DNA from 2 places in the Rhizobium sp. ZK1 genome. Region 1 is predicted to be linked to the other one. Evidence: riboswitches for the same ligand, from Rfam matches in the RefSeq annotation. Region 1 holds a riboswitch; the other holds the start of a gene.
The links. A riboswitch is a leader RNA that binds a small molecule or an ion and turns the genes downstream of it on or off. The one in region 1 is predicted to bind cobalamin.
Positions count from the first base shown of each region.

Region 2: another riboswitch for cobalamin. It lies ahead of ACK9YZ_RS12370 (ABC transporter substrate-binding protein); the one in region 1 lies ahead of bluB (5,6-dimethylbenzimidazole synthase).

Region 1 is NZ_CP180586.1:1,817,430-1,825,281, forward strand. It holds gene ACK9YZ_RS09325 (NADP-dependent malic enzyme) at 1-2,136, shown strand, start outside; gene ACK9YZ_RS09330 (ribonuclease H family protein) at 2,266-2,799, opposite strand; gene ACK9YZ_RS09335 (DUF2865 domain-containing protein) at 2,998-4,077, shown strand; gene bluB (5,6-dimethylbenzimidazole synthase) at 4,037-4,771, opposite strand; cobalamin riboswitch at 4,813-5,003, opposite strand; gene ACK9YZ_RS09345 (3-deoxy-7-phosphoheptulonate synthase) at 5,306-6,373, shown strand; gene ACK9YZ_RS09350 (hypothetical protein) at 6,929-7,330, opposite strand; gene ACK9YZ_RS09355 (TolB family protein) at 7,435-7,852, opposite strand, start outside.
Region 2 is NZ_CP180586.1:2,378,442-2,386,293, forward strand. It holds gene ACK9YZ_RS12340 (hypothetical protein) at 1-191, opposite strand, end outside; gene ACK9YZ_RS12345 (hypothetical protein) at 366-641, opposite strand; gene ACK9YZ_RS12350 (hypothetical protein) at 849-1,028, opposite strand; gene ACK9YZ_RS12355 (ArsR/SmtB family transcription factor) at 1,213-1,527, shown strand; gene ACK9YZ_RS12360 (SRPBCC family protein) at 1,524-1,895, shown strand; gene ACK9YZ_RS12365 (ATP-dependent Clp protease proteolytic subunit) at 1,944-2,564, shown strand; cobalamin riboswitch at 2,910-3,160, shown strand; gene ACK9YZ_RS12370 (ABC transporter substrate-binding protein) at 3,338-4,354, shown strand; gene ACK9YZ_RS12375 (FecCD family ABC transporter permease) at 4,351-5,391, shown strand; gene ACK9YZ_RS12380 (ABC transporter ATP-binding protein) at 5,388-6,152, shown strand; gene ACK9YZ_RS12385 (class I SAM-dependent methyltransferase) at 6,156-6,959, shown strand; gene ACK9YZ_RS12390 (hypothetical protein) at 6,995-7,210, opposite strand; gene ACK9YZ_RS12395 (rhomboid family intramembrane serine protease) at 7,330-7,852, opposite strand, start outside.

The DNA.
Region 1 (7,852 bases):
TGCCTCGCCATCCGTGACAATCCTGAAACTGCGGCCGACTATACGTCGCGCGCTAACCTCGTTGCCGTGATCTCCAACGGCACCGCCGTGCTCGGCCTCGGCAATATCGGTCCGCTCGCTTCCAAGCCGGTCATGGAAGGCAAGGCCGTCCTCTTCAAGAAATTCGCCAACATCGACGTTTTCGATATCGAAGTGGATGCAACGGACGTCGAGCAGATGGTTTCGACCGTCGCCTCGCTGGAGCCGACCTTCGGTGGCATCAACCTCGAGGACATCAAGGCGCCGGAGTGCTTCCGGATCGAGAAGCAGCTGCGCGAGAAGATGAAGATCCCGGTCTTCCACGACGACCAGCACGGCACCGCGATCATCGTCGCCGCCGCCATCCTCAACGGCCTGGAACTGGCCGGCAAGAAGATCGACGAGGTCAAGATCGTTGCGTCAGGCGCCGGTGCTGCCGCCCTTGCCTGTCTCAACTTGCTGGTGACGCTTGGCGCCAAACGCGAAAACATCTGGGTCCACGATCTCGAAGGCCTCGTCTATGAAGGCCGCGTCGAACTGATGGACGAGTGGAAAGCCATCTACGCCCAGAAGAGCGACACGCGCACGCTCGCCGAGAATATCGGCGGCGCCGATGTCTTCCTCGGTCTCTCGGCCGCCGGCGTGCTGAAGCCGGAACTGCTGGCGCGGATGGCCGACAAGCCGCTGATCATGGCGCTTGCCAACCCGACGCCTGAGATCATGCCGGATCTCGCCCGCGCCGCCCGCCCGGACGCGATGATCTGCACGGGTCGCTCCGACTTCCCGAACCAGGTCAACAACGTTCTCTGCTTTCCCTATATTTTCAGGGGCGCGCTGGACTGCGGCGCTGAGACGATCAACGAGGAAATGAAGATGGCCGCTGTGCGCGCCATCGCGGCCCTCGCCCGCGAAGAGCCTTCGGACGTAGCCGCGCGTGCCTATTCAGGCGAAACCCCGGTTTTCGGTCCTGATTATCTCATCCCCTCGCCCTTCGATCCGCGCCTCATCCTGCGCATCGCCCCTGAAGTCGCCAAGGCTGCTGCCGAAAGCGGTGTCGCGCGTCGTCCGATCGCCGATTTCGACGCTTATCTCGACCAGCTGAACCGCTTCGTCTTCCGCTCCGGCTTCATCATGAAGCCGATCTTCACGGCCGCCAAGGTAGCAGAGCGCAAGCGCGTCATCTTCTCCGAAGGCGAAGACGAGCGTGTGCTGCGGGCCGCCCAGGTGCTGCTCGAAGAAGGCATCGCCGAGCCGATCATCATCGGCCGTCCGCAGGTCATCGAAACACGCCTGAAGCGTTACGGCCTTCGCATTCGCCCGTTACAGGATTTCGACGTGATCAACCCCGAGGACGATCCGCGCTTCCGCGAATATGTCGATCTCTATCTGCAGTTGGTCGGACGCCGCGGCGTCATCCCGGAAGCGGCCCGCACCATCGTGCGCACCAACACGACCGTCATCGGCGCGCTGGCGCTGAAGCGCGGCGAAGCTGACGCGCTGATCTGCGGCCTCGAAGGCCGTTACGAGAAGCACCTGCGCGATGTGCGCCAGATCATCGGCAAGCGCCCGAACGTGCGCGATTTCTCGGCTCTCAGCCTGATGATCTCGCAGCGCGGTGCGACGTTTTTCGCCGACACCTATGTGACCTTAAATCCGACGGCAGAAGACATCGCCGAGGCGACGGTTCTCGCTGCCGAAGAGATCAAGCGCTTCGGCATCACCCCGCGCGCCGCCCTCGTCTCGCATTCGAATTTCGGCTCGCGCGAATCCGAAAGCGCCACCAAGATGCGCAATGCGCTGCAGCTTGTGCGCGAGGCGGCACCCGACCTCGAAGTCGATGGCGAAATGCATGGCGAAAGCGCCATCTCCGAGGAACTGCGCCGCCGCGTCATGCCGCACACCACGCTGAATGACGAAGCCAACCTGCTGATCTTCCCGAACCTCGATGCCGCCAACATCACGCTCGGCGTCGTCAAGTCGATGACGGACGGCCTGCATGTCGGCCCGATCCTGCTCGGCACGGCGATGCCGGCGCATATCCTGGCGCCGTCGGTCACCTCGCGCGGCGTGGTCAATATGGCGGCGCTCGCTGTCGTCGAGGCATCGCAGCCGGCTTAAAGCATGTCGCGCAAAAGTGTGCAGCGGTTTTGCGGTAACGACATGCGTAAAACAAAGACTTAAAGCGTGGCAAGCGAATCTGAAAGATCGCGACACGCTTTAGCCGGTCGCGCGTCAGCATCCGGATAATCAGGCACGCCGTATCGATCGGCGTCCCTGATCTGCCAGCGCATCGGCCCGTTCGTTACCATCGGCGCCGGAATGGCCCTTGCACCAGGCAATGCTTATCAGGGAATTCTCGGATAGCTGGATATCGATGGCTTTCCAGATTTTCGCATCTGATATCGCTCGGTTTCTGGCCTTGCCGGTCGGGTTGCTTTTCTTCCAGCCATTGTTTCTCCAGATCGGACGCCAGCTGTTGCAGCCTTCGACGGCATAGGCGGAATCGGACCAGATGACTGCCGCTACATCAGCTGCTGAGCCGTTGATCCAGATTGCCGCCTCAAGCACGGCCGTCACTTCCATCGCGTTATTGGATGAATCCTTTGCACCGCCAAAGCCGGAGGCGATCTCGATACCATCGCGGTAGGCGACGAAGGCCCATCCCCCATGCCTTGCGCCGGGTTCCAAACAACCGTCCACGAAAACGTGAAGGCCCCGCCGGGTGTCCGGTGTCTCTGCGGACGTTTCGCGTGTGCGGGATTCGTCGGAATTATCTGTCATATCAACTGTCTGGATATCAACGGCTTCCCGCGCGGTTGCAGGAAGCGGGAAAGTGGAAGCATCCGGCTTGCTGGATAAGATCGCAAAAATACGCTAGGAATTACTGCGAGCTTATTAAGGGAAACACGTTAAGACAAAGCGCGGTGGATGGAAGCCGCAACGCACTGATAGATGCTTTTCTCTTTCCGGAACGACGTCGTGAAGCGCCGAAACCTGTATCTCGTTTTCTGTCTGGCATTCGCGGCTCCTGCGGCGGCGCAGACCAATGCGATCTGTGAGGATCTGCGCGGGCGCCTTGCCGACCTGCCGCAAACCTTCGGCAACAGCAGCAGCGAGATGCGCCAATATGCCGGCGCGCTTGCCGAACAGAATCTCGAATTGCGCAAGGTGCGCAGCGATCTGCGCCGGTATGGCTGCACCTCCGGCAGCATGGTCGTCGTTGGCGGCGACAACGCCGGCTTCTGCTCCGAGCTCGAGCATGCTGAAGCCAGGATGGTCGACAATATCAGCTTCCTTCAGCATCGCCGCAACGAGTTGCGCCAGTCCGGCCCCGATGCGGCCCGCGCGGAACTGATGGCCGCGCTCGAAGACAATGACTGCAACAGCGACAGTTTCAGCGGGCCTGCCGAAGGCGACGCCTACGCGCCGGCTCCGAGCATCGAAGAGCAGGCCATGCGCAGCGACACGTTCATCCCGCTCGGCGGCGGCGAGCGCTATGGCCTGCCGCGCGCCGAAATGCTCTCGCCCGTCAGCACCATCTGCGTGCGCACCTGCGATGGCGGCTTCTTCCCGATCAGCAACAATGCCACCTCGGTCGATTTCGACCGTGATGCCGCGACCTGCGCGAAGATGTGCCCCGGCCTCGAGACGGAACTCTTCTATCGCGAGGTTTCCAGCACCGAGACCTCGAACATGATTTCGACGGCAACCGGAGCGCCCTACAGCGCGATGAAGAACGCCTTCGCCTACAAGACCCGTGCACCTGGCGAAAAATCCGCCTGCTCCTGCAATCTGTCTGCCTATTACGAGCAGATGCGAAAGAGCCAGGCCGCCTATGCGCCGGCGCCCGAGCCGAAGGGCTCGATCACCACGATCCGGACGGAAGCGCCGAAGGCGGTCGGCACCCCGCCTGCCTCGCAGCCGCAGGTGGCGGATCGCCCCTATGATCCCTCTGCCAGCAAGGTCCGGCAGGTCGGCCCGCAATTCCTTGCCGGCGATCAGGGCAAGATCGATCTCGCTAATCCGGCGACACCTGGCCCTCAACCTCAACAGCAGTAGTGACCGGCTCACGGTCCGATCGTCCCCAGCCGTCATGGAAGACGAGATCTTCCAGCGGCATGCGCTGCCGCCAGCCTTTGACCGCCAGTTCCGGCTGGTCATAGAGCCGGTCGACGAAGCCGGCGCAGAGCCAGGCCACCACCTCGATATGATCGGGGATGCCGAGGATTTCCTTCAGGTCGCCCTCGCGAAAAATGCTGACCCAGCCGATGCCGACGCCTTCCGCTCGCGCCGCAAGCCACAGGTTTTGGATGGCGCAGACGGTGGAATAGCTGTCCATGCGCGGATTATGCGTGCGCCCCAGCACCACGCTGCCGCTGCGGGTAGGATCACAAGTCACGCAGATTCCGAGCGGCGCCTCGACGATGCCTTCGAGCTTCAGCGAGCGATAGGCCTGCCGCCGCTCGGCGGTAAACATCAGGGCCGCTTCCTCATTCGCCTTCGCGAAGGCATCGCGCACCTGCGCCCTCACCTCGGCACTTTTCACCAGAATGAAATTCCACGGCTGCATGAAACCGACCGAAGGCGCGTGATGGGCCGCCATCAGCAATCGGGTGACGAGATCATCCGGCAGGGGATCGGGCAGGAACTGGCAGCGCACATCGCGCCGCGTCATGATCGCATGATAGACGGCCTCGCGTTCGGCCGCAGAAAAGCTGGATGCCGGGCAAACGGCATCGTCAATGGGTCGCATCGTCAAATCCCCAACAACGCAACCGCCCGCCGTCCGCGCGGGTTGGGTCTATCTTGCCAGGCCGGTCTTCTGACTTGGCGTCATCCACTTGGCCGCAGCCTTCCCGGCCTTGAGGCCAGTGGCGTGGTGAGCGGCAAGCGTCGGCCTTACAGCGTTGGGCACGTTCCGGTCTTGCACCGGATTCCCGATTCTCCCGCTTGTGACGGCGGGCACCTGACGGGCGATCTATGGCGTGGAAACGGCATGGCAGCAAGTCAATTCGGCGAATATGCCTGGAACGGAACTGCATCTCCGCCCCTGCCCGGTAAGGAACTGTCACTTGCAAAATTCCGCGTGACAATTTGTTTCCGCATCGCTACATAGCCAGCATGTCGATCTCGTCCGTCTACGCATCGCGATTTTATTCGTACCGCTGCTTCCAGCGGATGCGGGTCTGTGCGTAACCAAATCTAACGCGACGACAACCCGAACAGCCGCTAGTCTACCTGGCGGCTTTTTTGTTCCGCACGGTATGACCAAACAGGAGAGCATACCGTGACTGACACCATTGATGATCTGCGCATCGTCGAGATCACCCCGCTGACCAAGCCGGCCGATATCATCTCGGAAATCCCGCGGACATCAGCGGTCACCGAGACCGTGACCGGCACACGCGACACGATCCATAATATCCTGACCGGCAAGGACGACCGCCAGCTCGTCGTCATCGGCCCCTGCTCGATCCATGATCCGGCAGCCGCCCGCGAATATGCGTCCCGGCTCGTTGAGCAGCGACGACGCCTGTCCGGCGATCTCGAAATCGTCATGCGCGTCTATTTCGAAAAGCCCCGCACCACCATCGGCTGGAAAGGCCTGATCAACGACCCGCATCTCGACGGCACCTACCGTATCGAGGAAGGCCTGCGCCTTGCGCGCCGCCTGCTGCTCGACATCAACGCCATGGGCCTGCCGGCCGGCTGCGAATTCCTCGATACGATCACGCCGCAATATATCGCCGATCTCGTCAGCTATGGCGCCATCGGCGCGCGCACGACCGAAAGCCAGATCCACCGCCAGCTCGCCTCGGGTCTCTCCTGCCCGATCGGCTTCAAGAACGGCACGGATGGCGGCGCGCGTGTCGCGCTCGACGCGATCATGGCCGCTTCCCAGCCGCACCATTTCCCGGCCGTCACCAAGGACGGACAGGCAGCGATCGCCTCCACCCGCGGCAACGAGGACTGCCACATCATCCTGCGCGGCGGCAAGCGTCCGAACTATGAAGCGGCCGATGTGCAGGCCGTCATCGCCGAGGCAACCAAGCTCGGTGTCGACCCACGCATGCTGATCGATGCCAGCCACGCCAACAGCGGCAAGGATCCGATGAACCAGCCGAAGGTCGTCCACGACGTCACCGGCCAGATCGTCGCCGGCAATCACCACATCAAGGGCATGATGATCGAGAGCAACCTCGTCGCCGGCCGCCAGGATCTCGTCCCCGGCAAGCCGCTCGTCTACGGCCAGTCGATCACCGATGGCTGCATCGGCTGGGATATGTCTGTCGACGTGCTCGAGGACCTGGCGAAGGCCGTCCGTGATCGCCGCAAGGCTGCCGTCGCGGCCTGAGCGAGAGAATGAAGTGCGGCGGGCGAAATCCCGCCGTGCTATCGCCTATAATCCACCGCCCCTCCATCAAAGATGGCGCGGCTGCACAATATCATTCGCCGACCATCTTTTACTTCAGGACGGCAGGTGTGATCTCGAATTGCTCCGATTGAGAAGGCGAGCGACAAGCAAAAATACCATTGCCAGGACATATCCCGCCAGTACGGCTAATGCTTCCAACGCGAGTGGAAGCATTACGATACCGTCGCCGGGACCTTCCATCTCGTCTGGCGCTATCCTCGGCATTCCGACGAGACTGAAGGTCAAAACGGAAGCTAGTACCCACAGAAATGCGAACATATGTGGCATCCACTTTAAACGCTTGAGTGAACGCCCGACAAGATGCGCCAATAGAGGCGCCATGACATTCGAAATAAGAAAAATCGGTAGCGCGATGAGTGGAGGCAATATTGTGGGATAAGCGGGATCATAATGCATAGAGTACCGCCGACGAACGAGTCTGTACTTTTCAGATATCCCACAAACCAAGTCACGCGGCTACCGCCGCTGGCGCTTTCACGAAATGCGCCTGTGCAAGCACTTAGAGGCGACGAGCAAATTATAATTGGTCACTGTGCGGATAGAGCCGAGATATTCGTTCTCGTCGTCAACGACGTCGCTTAAAAACAGGAGAGCAATCTTATCCTGTGACTGGAGTATGAACTCCTCTTCCTGGGTGAGAGGCAGATCATCGAAGAAGTTCATAGCGTTATAATTTCTGAAGTACGTCTCATTGCCGCAAGCATATCTAACATCATTCTGAATATAGAATTTGGCGATGGGTACCGCCATCTGATTCAAAATTTGCGACTCCTGATATTTTCCGAACCATCGCAGATACTCGACCGGAAACGTAACAAACAGCAAAGCACGGCAGCAGATCAAAAAGGCAAACGCCGCGAGCAATACCTTGTGCATAATTGTATGAAGGTCCCTCTGATGAGTGAGCGATGCTAGCTTGAGAAGGGTTGCATAGGACTTGAGGCCACGAGCACTCCATCATCAAACTGCGATGCGCCCTCTCAAGATCTCACCGGAAAATACCGCACATAGGCGAATTCCTCGCCATCCGGCGACCAGTTCGGCACATTGATCGTGCCCTGCCCGCCGAAAAGCTCGAACAGCTCCGTCAGATTGCCGCCATCCATATCCATCATGCGCAGCCGCACGTTCAGATCACGCGGATGGTCGAAGACATCGGGGTCGTAGGAGAGGATCAGCACCTTGTCGTTGTTGGGCGACGGATGGGCGAACCAGTTGCCGTAATTGTCCGATGTGACCTGCTGGAGACCCGTGCCGTCGGGGTGGATGCGCCAGATCTGCATCAGCCCGGTGCGGCTGGAATTGAAATAGATCCACTGCCCGTCCGCCGACCAGTCCGGCCCGTCATTGCGGCCCTCGCCATGCGTCAGCCGCTTCTCCTCGCCGCCATCGACCGAG
Region 2 (7,852 bases), 560 kb from region 1:
CTGTCGTCAGTGACGGTGACGCAGAGCGTCGGCAGCGTGCCGTCGGGCAGCACATATTGGGCAAGTGCTGCGGGGCTCAGGGTATCCTCGGCAAGGGCCGGAACCTGATGCGCAAAGCCGACGAAGACGAGCGCAAGCGCGCATAGAATGCGCACCATCAATTGCTCGATCCTGTCCAGACGGTGTTGCATCGTTCCCCTGCGCCTTGAGGCCCCTACCTCAGCATCGAATCCGTGATAGCGACATCCGCGGGAAAGCTCAATGCGACATTCGTTCGCCGCATGCCGCCCCATGTTTCAAACAAACGGCTTCTCCCCCACCGGCAAGACGGCGCAAGAGACTGCCACCCCGCAAACGAGACCTCTTCACATGCGATGAGAGATCTCGTCCTGATGCCGTTCGTAAGCGTGTCGCGCCTCGGCCAGCGCTTCATCGATATTGTGCGACCGGCCGGCCAGCGGCACATCGCCCTGCCTGCCGTCGGCAATCAGCAGGCGCCACCCCCAAGGTTTTGCCGACGACAGGTTCTCTCCATCGCGGGCGATGGTCCCGACATATTTGCCGTCGACGGTCAGGTGGAAAACGCTCGGCTCGCCTGACCGCACAAGCGCGAAATTCGCGCCTTCCTGATGTCCAATCATGGCACTGCTCCAACTGATGATGATCAGCGATCCGAACCGCCGCCTCGCGCCGTTGTTCCCGAGCCCATGCTTCTGATAGGCCGCTACTTCCGAAAGCAAGTCACCATGAGGCGACGGCAAGAGATCCGACCGTGATGATCACGGCAACAAGCAGCACCAGCCCGATATAGATCGACATATATCTGACCCGGTATGTCGTCGCCGGCGTCATGGCGCAGCTCCGGGAGGCGGCTCATCCTCGCCGGGATCGGGCACCGGCTGATCATCGCCCTGCTTGTCGGGCATCGGCTCCTTGACGGGCGGAGCGGGTTTTCCGGGCGGCGGAACGGGGGCTGACGGATGAGGTTCAGGTGCCAGGACCTTGATCGCTGTGGCAGGATTCGTCATGGCCTTGTTCTCCGGCTCGCGTGAAGGGCTTGAATGCAAAAGCCCAACGAGGCCGGGCCTGCGATGTTCCAGAGGCGCGGCCTTTTTCCGCCCGACGGAGACCTCGGCGCTCGCATCGGGTTCGCAAGACGCGCAGATGACGCAAGCCCTTGCGAATCACATAAGTCTGTGCTTATGTGTCATCATGATGGAACACGACATTTTCCGCGCCCTCGCGGACCCGACACGCCGCACGATCTTCGAGAAACTGGCGACCGGCAGCATGAATGCCAGCGCGCTTCGCCAAGGCATGGATATCAGCCAGCCGGCGATGTCCCAGCATCTCGCCGTGTTGCGAGCGGCAAGGCTGGTGCGCGAACAGAAGGAGGGTCGTTTCGTGAATTACGAGGTCGACCCCGAAGGGCTCACCCTCATCGCCCAATGGCTGGCGAAATATCGCGCCTACTGGCCGGCCCGCATCGATGATCTCAAGCTCTTGCTGAAGGATATGGATCAATGAACGAGGTGAAAGCCAAGGTGCAAGCCAAGCAACAACAAAGCGGCTTCGAACAGACATATGAGCTGGATGCGCCACTGGAAAAGGTCTGGCGCGCGATCAGCATTGCGGAATTCCGGGAGAAATGGCTGCCGAAGGAAGCGCTTGCCGATCCGCAATCGCTCTCCGAGACGCCAGGCAAGGAAATCCGCTACCGATTGCGCGACGATGCCCCGCCCTATCTCGAAAGCACCGTCACCTTCACGATCGCCGCGAACGCATCCGGCGGAACCAGCCTGCGGATCGTCCACGAATTGACCGGAGCCACTTTCGAGCGGCTTTCGAGATCGGTCGCCAACAGCAACGGCCAGACCATGATGCTCGCCGCCTGACGCGGCAGGCCTTCCCCCTGATCAACTCTGGAAGATTGGAGTTCGCCGATGCGCGAAACGATGCAACTCGTCCCTATGGTCGTGGAACAATCCTCGAGAGGGGAGCGATCCTTCGACATCTATTCCCGCCTCCTGCGAGAGCGGATCATCTTTCTGAACGGTGAGATCAACGACACCGTTTCGGCCCTCGTCTGCGCCCAATTGCTGTTCCTCGAAGCCGAAAATCCCAAGAAGCCCATCAATCTCTATATCAATTCGCCTGGCGGCGTCGTGACCAGCGGCTTTGCCATGTACGACACGATGCGCTTCATCCGCGCGCCGGTGCACACGCTCTGCATGGGAACGGCCCGCTCCATGGGCTCCTTCCTGCTGATGGCCGGCCAGCCGGGAGAGCGCTATGCCCTTCCGAATGCCAGCATCCTCATCCACCAGCCCCTCGGCGGCTTCCAGGGCCAGGCCTCCGACATGCTCATCCATGCGGAGGAAATCAGGAAGACCAAGCAGCTCATGACGCGCCTCTACGCCGAACATTGCGGCCGATCCTATGAGGAGTTCGAGCAGGCAATGGATCGCGATCGCTTCATGACGGCGCAAGAGGCGCAGGAATGGGGCCTGATCGACCGCATCCTGCAGGATCGTGAAGAGATGACGGACGTCGCGCCACAATAGCCATCGGCTGCTTTGAAGGGGCTCGGCTCACCAATCGCTGTCGATGGCTTGCGTCATACGCCGCCATCCCGTCACGATGAAGAGCCGGCCAGACATCAGACGAGGCCCGCGCCCAATTTCTCAAAAATCCGACAGCCGGGACTGGACAACGCAGGTGTAACTTTATAACAGTGGCTATGTAATGTTATTACATTAAGGGAGATCTCATGTACCGGCGCCCTTTCACTGTCTCCGCAGTCGCCACCGCGCTCACATCCGCCGCCGCGCGGCTCGGGCGTCAGCCACGAAGGCGGCGTCGGATCCGACACACTTCGCATTCCGGTGCTTGACGTTGCCCATGGCGGCGTCATAGATCGGAGCGACGGTTCCCCGAAGAGAACTCCGAGGGGAATAATAGGGAACACGGTGAGGACGACCCAAGAGGGACCGAGACCGTGGCTGCCCCCGCAACTGTAAGCGGATTGTCGATCTCGGGGTTGATCGCTTCAACGATCATGCCCTCGGCCTCTGGGCCGTGCCACTGCGATTTCGCGGGAAGGCAGATGACCGGCACATATTCGCGAGCCAGGAGACCTGCCGTCGATCACGATCCAATCAAGCCGGGCGGGGATGCCCGACAAGGAGCAGACATGATTGACAAGACCCCTCCCCACCTGCCGCCATCCATCCGTCTCGATTGGACGATCCGCCGCTAGCTTGCCGCTCGCCGGCTTCGTTCGCGTTTTCGCGCACCGGCATCCGCCAGCCCTTTTCCTTCTGATCGAGAGTTTCCCATGCGACAGCTTCTGAAGAGCTTTTCCCTCGCGCTCGGGCTGGCCGGCTTTGCTGCGCCCGCCTTTGCCGCCACCCAATATCCCCTCACCCTCACCAATTGCGGCCAGCAGGTCACCTTCGAAAAAGCGCCGGCCAGGATCGTTTCGATCGGCCAGGGCATGACCGAAGTGCTGTTCTCGCTCGGCCTTGCCGACAAGATCGCCGGCACCGCCGTCTGGGTCGGCCCGGTCCTGCCGCAATATGCCGATGTCAACAGCAGGATCAAACGGCTGGCCGACAATGACCCGAGCTTCGAATCCGTCGTCGGCGCGGAGCCCGATCTTGTGACTGCCGAATTCGAATGGCATGTCGGCACGCAAGGCTCCGTCGGCAAGCGCGAGCAGTTCAAGGATCTCGGCATCAACACCTATGTCGCGCCGGCCGATTGCGTCGCCAAGATCAACACCGATGGCGGTGATGGCGTGCGCAAGGAACTGTTCACGATGGACCTGATCTATCAGGAAATCGCCGAACTCTCCGAGATCTTCGACGTGAAAGACCGCGGCGACGCGCTGATTGCCGACCTGAAAAAGCGCGAGGCGGATGCCGTTGCCTCTGTCGCCGGTGCAGCGGCGAAGAACCTGCCTGTCGTATTCTGGTTCTCCAGCAAGGAGGTCGAGGGCGATGCCTTCATCGCCGGCAAGAACAGCGCGCCGGCCTATATCCTGAAAACGCTCGGCGCGAAGAACGTCGTGACGACTGAAGAGGAATGGCCCCTCGTCGGCTGGGAAACCATTACGCAGGCCAATCCTTCCGTCATCGTCATCGCCACCATGGACCGCCGCCGCTATGCCGCCGACGATCCCAGGGTGAAGGTGGATTTCCTGGAGAATGATCCGGTCACCAGGGAGCTGGATGCGGTGAAAAACAAGCGCTTCATCATGATGGACGCTCAGTCGATGAACCCGACGATCCGCACGATCGACGGCATCGAAACGCTGGCAAAGGGCATCAAGTCCTTCGGTCTGACACAGTGAGCCAAGCGCTTTCGCCACAGAGGACATGGTGGGCGCTTGCCGCGCTCACCATCGCCGCCGTCATCCTGCTCGCACTGATGATCAGCCTTGCCGTGTCGATCGGCGAGATCGCCATCCCGCTCGCCACTACGGCAAAGGCGGTCTCCAACCGCCTGTTCGGCACGGCGTTCGAGCTCAGCCGCATCCATCAGGGCATCATCTGGGATTACCGCCTCAGCCGCGCGCTGGTGGCGGCAAGCGCCGGTGCGTCGCTGGCGCTTTGCGGCGCGATCCTGCAGGCGCTGCTGCGCAACCCGCTCGCCGAACCCTATGTGCTCGGCATCTCCGCCGGCGCATCGACGGGCGCCGTCTGTGTCATGATATCAGGCCTCGGTTATGGCATACTCGGCCTGTCGAGCGGGGCCTTCATCGGCGCGGTCGCCGCCTTCCTGCTGGTCGGCGTGCTGGCGGCCGGTGCCGGCGGCACCAGCGAGCGCATCATTCTCTGCGGCGTGGCGGGCTCGCAGCTTTTCAATGCGCTGACCTCCTATATCGTCACCACCTCGGCCAATGCCGAACAGGCCCGCGGCGTGCTCTTCTGGCTCTTGGGATCGCTGAGCGGCGTGCGCTGGCCGGATGTCTATCTTTCCGTGCCCATCGCCGTGATCGGCTTCATCCTCTGCCTCGCGCATGTGCGTGCGCTCGATGCCTTCGCCTTCGGCACGGATGCCGCAGCCGCGCTCGGCGTCCCGGTGCGCCGGGTGCAGTTCACCCTGCTCGCCGTCACGGCCGCGATGACGGCGAGCGTCGTCAGCATGGTCGGCTCCATCGGCTTCGTCGGCCTCGTCATTCCCCATGCCGCCCGCTTCCTCGTCGGGCCGGCGCATGGCCGCCTGCTGCCGGCGACCGCGCTTGGCGGCGCGCTCTTCATGGTCGGCGCCGATATCATCTCGCGCATCATCATTCCGCAGCAGATCCTGCCGATCGGCGTCGTCACCGCGCTCTTCGGCGCCCCGGCCTTCGCCATCATCCTCTATCGCGTGCGGAGAAGCGCATGAGCATATCAGTCGACAAGGTCACCTATGCCGCCGGCAATACCGTCATCGTCAATGGCGTCAGCATATCGGTCGAAACGGGCAAGGTGCTCGGCCTGCTCGGGCCGAACGGCTCCGGCAAATCCAGCCTGCTTCGCCTGATCTGCCGGCTGCGGCAGGTCAGATCCGGCATCATCCGCCTCGGCGAAGACGACGTCTCCGGCCTTTCGCGCGCCGCCCTCGCCCGGCGCATCGCCTTCGTCGAGCAGCAGTCGACGACGGATACGCAGATCACCGTGCGCGATGTCGTGCGCCTCGGCCGCACGCCGCATCGCGGCCTCCTCGCCTCCTGGGGCTCCGATGACGATGCCGCCGTCGAGGAAGCGCTTGCCCGCGTCGACATGGCCGAGCGCGCCGGCCAGCTCTGGCAGACGCTGTCGGGCGGCGAGCGCCAGCGCGTGCATATCGCCCGGGCGCTGGCCCAGAGCCCGAGCGAATTGCTGCTCGACGAGCCGACCAACCACCTCGATATCCAGCATCAGCTCGATATCCTGGCGCTGGTTTCCAAACTCGGCCTCACCTCGATCATCGCCCTGCACGATCTCAATCTGGCAGCGATGTTCTGCGACCATCTCGCCGTGCTGCAGAAGGGCGAGGTTGTTGCATCAGGCATACCCGAAGAGGTGCTGACCGAGGAGCTGATCGCCAGCGTCTTCGGCGTGCGCGCCCATATCGAAAAATCACCCGTGCATGGCCGCACGTATATCCAGTATCTGATGGGTTGAGGGATGGACGGCTCCAATTTCGATCTCCCCAATTTCGATCTCCCCAATTTCGATCTCAAGGAAGAGATCCGCGACTACTGGTCGAAGCGCTCTGAAACCTTCGACCTCGCCTTCGGCCACAGGATCGCCCCCGGCCCGGAGGCAGACGCCTGGCAGAAGCCGATCCGCGATGCCCTCGGCCCGGAGCCGAAACGCGTGCTGGAGCTTGCCTGCGGCACCGGCGAAGTGACCCGCCTGATCCACGATCTCGGCCATGACGTCACCGCGCTCGATTTCTCCGAGGCGATGCTCGCTGTCGCCCGCGCCAAACATGCCGGCAAGGAGCGCCTGCGCTTTATCCTGGCGGATGCCGAAAACACCCTGGAGCCGGACGCGAGCTACGACGCCATCATCTGCCGCCACCTCGTCTGGACGCTGACCCGCCCGGAGGAAACCTTTCGCGAGTGGTTCCGCATCCTCAAACCAGGCGGCCTGCTGCTCTTCTTCGACGGCGACTGGGCGAGCCCGAAGCCAACCGGCCGCATCGCCAGCCGGCTGATCTCCTGGATCGACCGCATCATCGGCGCCGACAGCAATTATGACGGCGCACTCGGCAGCCGCCACGCGCGCATCATGACGGCCCTGCCCTTCGGCGCCGGCCTGCGCCCCGACATGCTGCTGCCGCTCCTGAAATTCGCAGGCTTTGCCGGGATCGAACTGCACTCCCACGCCCCGATCGCCCGCGCGCAGCGGAAGAACGCCAACCTCAGAAACAAGCTCAGAACCTTGGTTTATCGCCGCTTCATCCTGACCTGCAGGCGGCCTTGATCTGTTGCGGATGGGCCTGACGTGTCAGCCCCCGCCTACCAGTTGCCGGGATCGGCCGTATGATCGACAGCAGCGAATTCGTCCGCCTTGTCCCGATTCAGCGTCACAGTCCTCGTCCGCTTCGTCTCGTCCGCGACCAGATAGCGAAGCGGCGCCGCATCCCGCGCCAATTCCTGATACAGGAGAAGCGCAGCCTCCTCGGCGGAATCGGCCTCAATCTCTCGCGTAATGGACACAGTGAACTTCTGCATGGCATCTAGCCTTCTCGATCGTCGCGGGCATGGGCGCAATATCCGCAGGCTGAGAATAAGCGCCGGGCCGGATAGTTCAAGCTATCGATCTGTTGAGTTCTGAGCCGGACGTCGTGAAATTAGTGGGCATCAAGCCTGTTCAGCTCACCTTTTGCACCATCATATTCGAGGTAGGTCGTCGGGCAGGAGGATAGGGCAGTCTGGAACAATTGCCGCGCTTCCCTGCTGTCCCCGCCCATCAGATACCATTCGCCATTATAGAATGCGGCCTCGCAGCGCTGATTGCTGTCAGCCGCCCTTGCCATCACCTCAGCCGGTCTCAACTCGCCCAGAAAAAGGCTGTAAACCGGATAGGGCCACGCTCCCTGATCCATTTGCCGGGCCGCGACTGCGAGATCATCGTTTGCCTTGACGTCATTGCCTCGCTTCTGAGCGAGATAACGCCAGAGATTGAAATAAGGCGCGGTCGCCGGATCCGCGGCGGCCCTGCTGGCAAACCCAGTAGCGGACTGCTTATAGTTTCCAGCGAAATAGTTGATCATCGGATTATCGACAATGAATTGGCGCGTGTAGATGATGGGCAGCAGCGACACCAGCGTTACGATGACGAAGAGAGCGCTGAAGCCGATTGCCGCCGCGCCG